DNA from 3 places in the Bacillus sp. ISL-75 genome. Region 1 is predicted to be linked to each of the others. Evidence: riboswitches for the same ligand, from Rfam matches in the RefSeq annotation. Region 1 holds a riboswitch; each other region holds the start of a gene.
The links. A riboswitch is a leader RNA that binds a small molecule or an ion and turns the genes downstream of it on or off. The one in region 1 is predicted to bind lysine.
Positions count from the first base shown of each region.

Region 2: another riboswitch for lysine. It lies ahead of dapA (4-hydroxy-tetrahydrodipicolinate synthase); the one in region 1 lies ahead of J7E63_RS00450 (amino acid permease).
Region 3: another riboswitch for lysine. It lies ahead of J7E63_RS08660 (aspartate kinase); the one in region 1 lies ahead of J7E63_RS00450 (amino acid permease).

Region 1 is NZ_JAGGQX010000001.1:84,076-86,352, forward strand. Features, by position in the region: gene J7E63_RS00450 (amino acid permease) at 1-1,327, opposite strand, end outside; lysine riboswitch at 1,432-1,622, opposite strand; gene J7E63_RS00455 (YitT family protein) at 1,845-2,277, shown strand, end outside.
Region 2 is NZ_JAGGQX010000069.1:20,409-22,685, reverse strand. Features, by position in the region: gene J7E63_RS25365 (MFS transporter) at 1-340, shown strand, start outside; gene J7E63_RS25360 (hypothetical protein) at 433-627, shown strand; lysine riboswitch at 726-906, shown strand; gene dapA (4-hydroxy-tetrahydrodipicolinate synthase) at 1,036-1,923, shown strand; gene J7E63_RS25350 (ribonuclease J) at 2,142-2,277, shown strand, end outside.
Region 3 is NZ_JAGGQX010000019.1:86,696-88,972, reverse strand. Features, by position in the region: gene J7E63_RS08660 (aspartate kinase) at 1-1,095, opposite strand, end outside; lysine riboswitch at 1,210-1,387, opposite strand; gene uvrC (excinuclease ABC subunit UvrC) at 1,457-2,277, opposite strand, start outside.

The DNA.
Region 1 (2,277 bases):
GTCCTAAGACAACAAACCCACAAACGGCAAACGCGAAGAGCGGACCAAAAGGGAAGAATTTTGATTTATATGGTAACAAGCTAAGGTCCTTACCTTGGGCGACAAATGCTTTACGGAATCGATAATGACATACTGCAATACCGAGCCATGCGATAAAACCGGACATACCAGAAGCGTTTAACAACCATACATAAACCGTTCCATCTCCAAAGAAGGAAGCAAGAAATGCGAGTGTTCCCACTAAGGTTGTTGCAATTAAGGCATTGACTGGAACACCTTTTTTGTTTAATTTACCAAGGAATTTTGGTGCTTTGCCTTGACGGGCCAAATCCCAGAGCATCCGAGTAGATGCATACATTCCTGAATTTCCTGCCGATAATACAGCTGTAAGAATAACAGCATTCATGATTGAAGCGGCGAAAGCGATGCCTGCCTTTTGAAAAACCAGCGTAAATGGACTAACGGTTATATCCCCATTTGCTAAATTCTCGTTTGTATATGGAATAAGCAGTCCGATTACTAATATAGCCAATACATAGAATAATAAAATACGCCAGAAAACTTGTTTCACTGCACGAGGAATAGCTTTCTTTGGATCCTCCGTCTCACCAGCAGCAACACCTAAAAGCTCTGTCCCTTGGAAGGAGAAGCCTGCAGCCATAAAGATTCCCAGCATGGACAAAAAGCCGCCGTGAAATGGAGCGTCACCAACAGTGAAGTTTTTGAAACCGATCGCTTCATTACCCATGATACCGAAGATCATTAAAGTACCAGTCACGATAAAAATAATAACTGTAACAACTTTAATTAAGGAAAACCAATATTCTGCTTCTCCGAATCCTTTAACAGAAAGATAGTTTAATAGAAACATGATTACTAAAAAGAGACCGCTCCAAATGAATGAAGGCGTTTGTGGAAACCAGAATTTCATAATCATTGTTACAGCAGCTAATTCGGCAGCAATTGTAATTGCCCAGTTATACCAATAGTTCCAGCCTAGGGCAAAACCAAGGGAAGGATCGACAAATTTGGTTGCATAGGTACTAAAGCTTCCAGCAACTGGCATATAAGCACCCATTTCTGCTAAGCCCTGCATCAAAAAGTAAACCATAATACCAATAACAAGGTAGGAAAGGATTGCCCCGCCGGGTCCCGCACTATGGATAGCGCCGCCGCTAGCTAGAAAAAGTCCAGTCCCAATCGTCCCGCCAAGAGAAATCATTGTGAGGTGACGGGATTTTAAGCTTCGTTTTAATTCCGTTGGATCCTGTTGTAGTGTTAAGTCACTAGTATATTCACTCTCTTTTAATACTCTTGCTGTTTGCATAGTCTTGACTCCTCTTTTTTCTTTTTTTTCGAGAAGGAGTTTGGAATAAAAAAATGCCATCGAAGAAGTATCGATGGCATTGTAAATACCCCGCATCATACCTTCCGAAAGATAGCTCAACACGCTTAGCTGGTAGGTCTAAGCGTGACAGTTCTGTTCCTATTTGGAGACAGCCCCAGCATGCTTTTTCAGAGATGAAAGCACACTTCGGCAGCTTTTCCTTTCAAACGGAGTCAGGGATGTCTCTCTCATCTCGTCCGCTTTACTGATAAAAACCGCGACCTCTACCTCATCGGTTGATGAGGATTTATCGTATAAAGTTAATATATTACTAAAGTATAAATATTATTATAGAATTGTCAATAATATATTATTCGAGAAGTCTTTACTCAGTCAATTAGAATAGACAGATAATTGAGTTTCTTTTTAATAAATTATTTAATTTACTTTAAAAGAAAGAATCGGTATTATTTTTAAATAGAATTAATTGCCTGTTTCTCATAGGAGGATTTTTACCATGCAGATTGTTGGAATGATTTCGGGATCTCTAATTGTTGTGGTTGCCTTTAACCTTTTCTTAATCCCTCATGAAGTGTTAAGCAGTGGATTGAGCGGAATTTCTATGATTTTAGGAATGATCTCGCCTGTTAATACAGGGGTGGCAAATTTCCTGCTGAATTTTCCGTTATTGATTATTGGTTATAAAATGTTAGGGAAAAGATTTATCGTGAATTCCATCTTTGCTGTAATAATTATATCAATTGGCCTTTATTTAATTCCCGTTCATGCCATTGCCGATGATAGAATTCTCTCCTCAATTTTCGGAGGTGCTTTAACCGGTTTAGGTGTCGGAATAGTTTTTCGCTGTTCTGGATCGACCGGGGGATTTGATATTATTGGCATGATTGTGGCGAGAAAAAGGGATTTTCCGATTGGGGTTTTACTTTCAG
Region 2 (2,277 bases), on a different contig from region 1:
AAGTTCAGCAAGTATCAGCATCACTTTATTGCTAGCAGGTGTTCTAATTGGCCTTGGTTTCGGCAACATGCAGTCAAGCACCCAGGCAGTGGCCGTTAAGGTAACGCCTCCCCATCGAATGGGTTTGGCGACATCGACTTTCTTTATCTTTCTTGATGCAGGACTTGGATTCGGTCCATATATCCTTGGATTTATTATTCCATTAACCGGCTTTAGCAGCCTGTATGTAATCTTAGGTATTGTCGCCCTGGCAACCTCTATTCTTTACTACTTTCTGCACGGCAAAAAGGAACGTTCAGGAAGGACGATTATGACTGGACCAACCCCCGACCCTAATTGATTTCAGGTAACCGGCCCATCGAAGGCACGCATAAAACCGGTTTATAGCAAATATGATAAACATAAGAATCCTAATTAAAGGGGTCGGTAGATATGATAATTTTTAATAAAATTGCATTATCATTTGTTGTCTTTTTTTCCTTCAGTATTATCATAAATACTTATTTGGGTGAAAAGGAACGGGTCCAATCTAATGTTATTTACTTTGTTATGAACGGGTTTGCTTATATTGTATCTGCCTTAGAAGTTGAAAAGGATAAACTGAGTTTAGAAACGGCAGAAATATAGTGTGAATTTCAAATAAAGTTCCAATTGCCCTTGAACCAAAGGGAATATTCTGATATATTTACTATCAATTAAATATTTTCTTACTTCACGTTTTTTGAAGTGAGGATAGAGGCGCAAAGACCATTAGTACACAATATGAGGATAATGAGATCCAATGATGATTGTGAAAAGGGGAATTTGCCGAAGCTTCAATGAATCTCATTGGTCTTGAAGCTGGTTCTGCTATTGAAAAAATACAGAACTGTCATATAGGAAACTATATGGAGGGCTATCTTACGCACGGGAACTTATTTTTTTTATGTTTCTACTGCAACAGCGAACCCTCGTTGTTGCTTTTTTGCGTTAAATTATGAATGGCCTTACCCACCTCTAAATTTTAAAAAAATTTTAATTAAAGGGTGAGAAATGATGAATTTTGGCCAAGTTTTAACCGCTATGGTTACACCATTTGATCAAAATGGTGAAGTAGATTTTAACGCGACTAGAACACTTGTTGATTATTTAATTGAAAATGGTACCGATGGAATCGTAGTTGCTGGTACAACCGGAGAATCTCCTACATTAACAACGGAAGAAAAAGTCGCTTTATTTAAATTTGTTGTCGACGCTGTCAATGGAAGAGTTCCAGTTATCGCTGGAACTGGCTCAAATAACACGAGAGCTTCTATCAGCTTAACAAAGCTGGCTGAACAAACAGGAGTCGATGGGATTATGCTTGTTGCTCCTTATTACAACAAACCATCCCAAGAAGGCATGTATCAGCACTTCAAAGCGATTGCTGAATCTACACCTTTACCGATTATGCTTTATAATATCCCCGGCCGAAGTGTGGTCAACCTGTCGGTAGAGACCATTGTTCGACTTTCACAGATTCAGAATATTGTCGCCTTAAAAGAAGCAAGCGGTAACTTAGATGCTATGGCTGAAATTATTAGCCAAGCACCAAGTGATTTTACCCTTTATAGTGGTGATGATGGCTTAGCACTGCCGGTTTTAGCCATTGGTGGAGCTGGAGTGGTTTCCGTTGCTTCCCATGTCATTGGTAATGAAATACAAGAAATGATTAATCATTTTAAAAATGGGAATGTCCAAGATGCAGCTAGTGCCCATCGCCGTCTTCTCCCGATTATGAAAGCATTATTTGCGGCACCAAACCCAGCACCGGTAAAAGCCGCATTGAATATGAATGGAGTGAACGTTGGGGGTCTTCGCCTGCCATTGCTCCCGTTAACCACCGAAGAGCAAAGAACACTACAAGGTGTTCTCCCAGCGAGCAATGTAAAGGTATTAATCTAAATACCGATAAAAATAGCTGCCAAACTCCGTAAAAAACCGGGTATTTGGCAGTTTTTTTTGTGATCGACAAAAGTTTTACCTCCCCTTTTCCGATAAAGTAAATCCCTAAGGGCATACTATTCTTATTTACTTGGAATAAGGAGGATATTAACTTGCGAACTAATGATAATAAATTATCTATTTTCGCCTTAGGCGGCATCAATGAAATCGGTAAAAATATGTATGTGGTTCAGTACGCAGACGATATTTTTATCATTGACTGTGGTGGTAAGTTTCCAGACGAAAGTTTATTAGGAATTGATTTAATTATCCCCGATATTACTTACTTAGAAGAAAATCAGGAGAAAATCCGCG
Region 3 (2,277 bases), on a different contig from region 1:
TACAGCGAGTACCTCAAACATTTTTGCTGCTACTCCGGGATTGGAAATCATACCTGAGCCCACAATTGACACCTTCGCTAATTTATTTTCCGCATCAATCTGCTCATAAGCAAGCACTGCTTTATTGTCTTCTAATACCTTTAATGTTTCTAATAAATCATTAGTATGGATAGAGAAAGACAAATTAGCCGTATCGCCCTCTGTAGTACTTTGAATAATAATGTCAACATTCAGGTGATTTTCCGCTAGTGTTGAAAAGATGGTAGATAGACTTGTTAATGAATTCGCCAATCCTAATACTGTTACTTTTGTTATTTCGTCTTCAAATGCGACACCGCGAACTACTAAGTTTTGTTCCATTGCTGCTTCCTCCTCAATAACTGTTCCTTCTACTCTCTCCATGCTCGAGCGAACCTCAAGACGAACCTGATAGTTTTTAGCAAATTCTACTGCTCTTGGATGGAGCACGCCAGCACCTAAATTAGCTAACTCTAGCATTTCATCGTACGATACTGATAATAATTTGCGAGCATTCTTGATATATCTTGGATCCGTGGTGAAAACCCCAGTAACATCGGTATAAATATCGCATTTATCTGCCTTTAAGGCTGCCGCTAATGCCACAGCTGTCGTGTCAGAACCACCACGACCGAGCGTCGTAATTGCGCCTTCTTCCGTGATTCCTTGGAATCCTGCCACAATGACAACTTTACCCGCTGCGAGTTCCGTTTCAATTGCAGACGTTTTAATATTCGAAATGCGGGCATTTCCATGGACAGGTTCTGTGATGATTCCTGCCTGCCAGCCTGTAAAGGAAACGGCGTCAAGCCCTTGCTGATTTAAAGCCATTGACAATAACGCAATAGTCACCTGTTCTCCTGTTGATAACAGCATGTCCATTTCCCGCTTATTTGGCTGTGCGGAAATTTCTTTTGCTAATCCGACAAGTGTATCCGTTGATTTTCCCATTGCAGAAACAACAACGACTACATTATTGCCACGGTCTGTCTCCTCTTTTACACAGGATGCAACATTTAGTATTCTTTCTACATTCGCAACGGAGGTGCCTCCGAATTTTTGTACAATAATCCCCATGTTTGTTTCTCCTTCTTTCAAGTGAATACCTTATTTATCCCCCAAAAAACAAAAAAAGCAATGAGAAGGGCATCTCATTGCTTTAGAACACGAAAAAATATTCTCGCACCTACAATGTAAGATAGCTCTCCAAGACATTCGTCCTGACAATCCGGCATTTATTCAATACAGGACCAGCAAAGAAAGAAATGAGACTTTCTTTACTTCGGCGAACATTCCCTTTCATGATCCGTCTTAGAAGCTCATCCTTCTCAGAACCATTACTCTTGAAGCTCGCACCTCTACCTTCACTTAATACGTAAAAGTGATAGTAAATTAAATTTTCACTTATTATAGCATGTTCTATTTTTTCTTACAATCACTAGGATTGAAGTTTTTTAATTAATTCTTCGGCTACGTTCATAGGAATTCCGATATTTGTAAATTCCTCCATACTAGCCTCTTTCATTTTTTTCACAGAGCCAAATTGTTTTAGCAATAGCTTTTTCCGTTTCTCACCGATTCCTGGAATATCGTCGAGCAAGGATTGAAAAGCACTTTTTCCACGAAGCTGACGATGAAACGTAATGGCAAAGCGATGGACCTCATCTTGAATTCTTTGCAGTAAATAAAACTCCTGGCTGTTTCGGCCTAATGGAACAATTCCCAAAGGATTGCCGTACAGCAATTGGGAAGTTTTGTGTTTGTCATCTTTGACGAGTCCCGAGAGTGGAATATCCAGTCCTAACTCATTTTCCAACACATCTCTTACGGCTTCAACATGGCCTTTACCACCATCGATGATGATTAAATCAGGGAGGGGAAGTTCTTCTTTTAAGGCGCGTGAATACCTTCTTCTTGTCACTTCACGCATGGATTCATAATCATCAGGTCCTTGAACGGTTTTGATCTTATATTTCCGGTATTCCCGATGATTTGCCTTTCCATCAATGAAAACGACCATGGCTGATACTGGGTCTGTCCCTTGGATGTTGGAGTTATCAAATGCTTCAATCCGGTGCGGCGTATAAATTCCGAGTAATTCCCCCAAGTTCTCGACAGCCTTAATGGTGCGGTCTTCATCCTTCTCGATCAAGGAAAACTTTTCATTTAAGGCTATTTTTGCATTTTTGATTGCCAATTTGACAATATCCTTTTTCTGCCCCCGTTGTGGCTGGAGCACTTTTACTTCAAGTAGTTGTT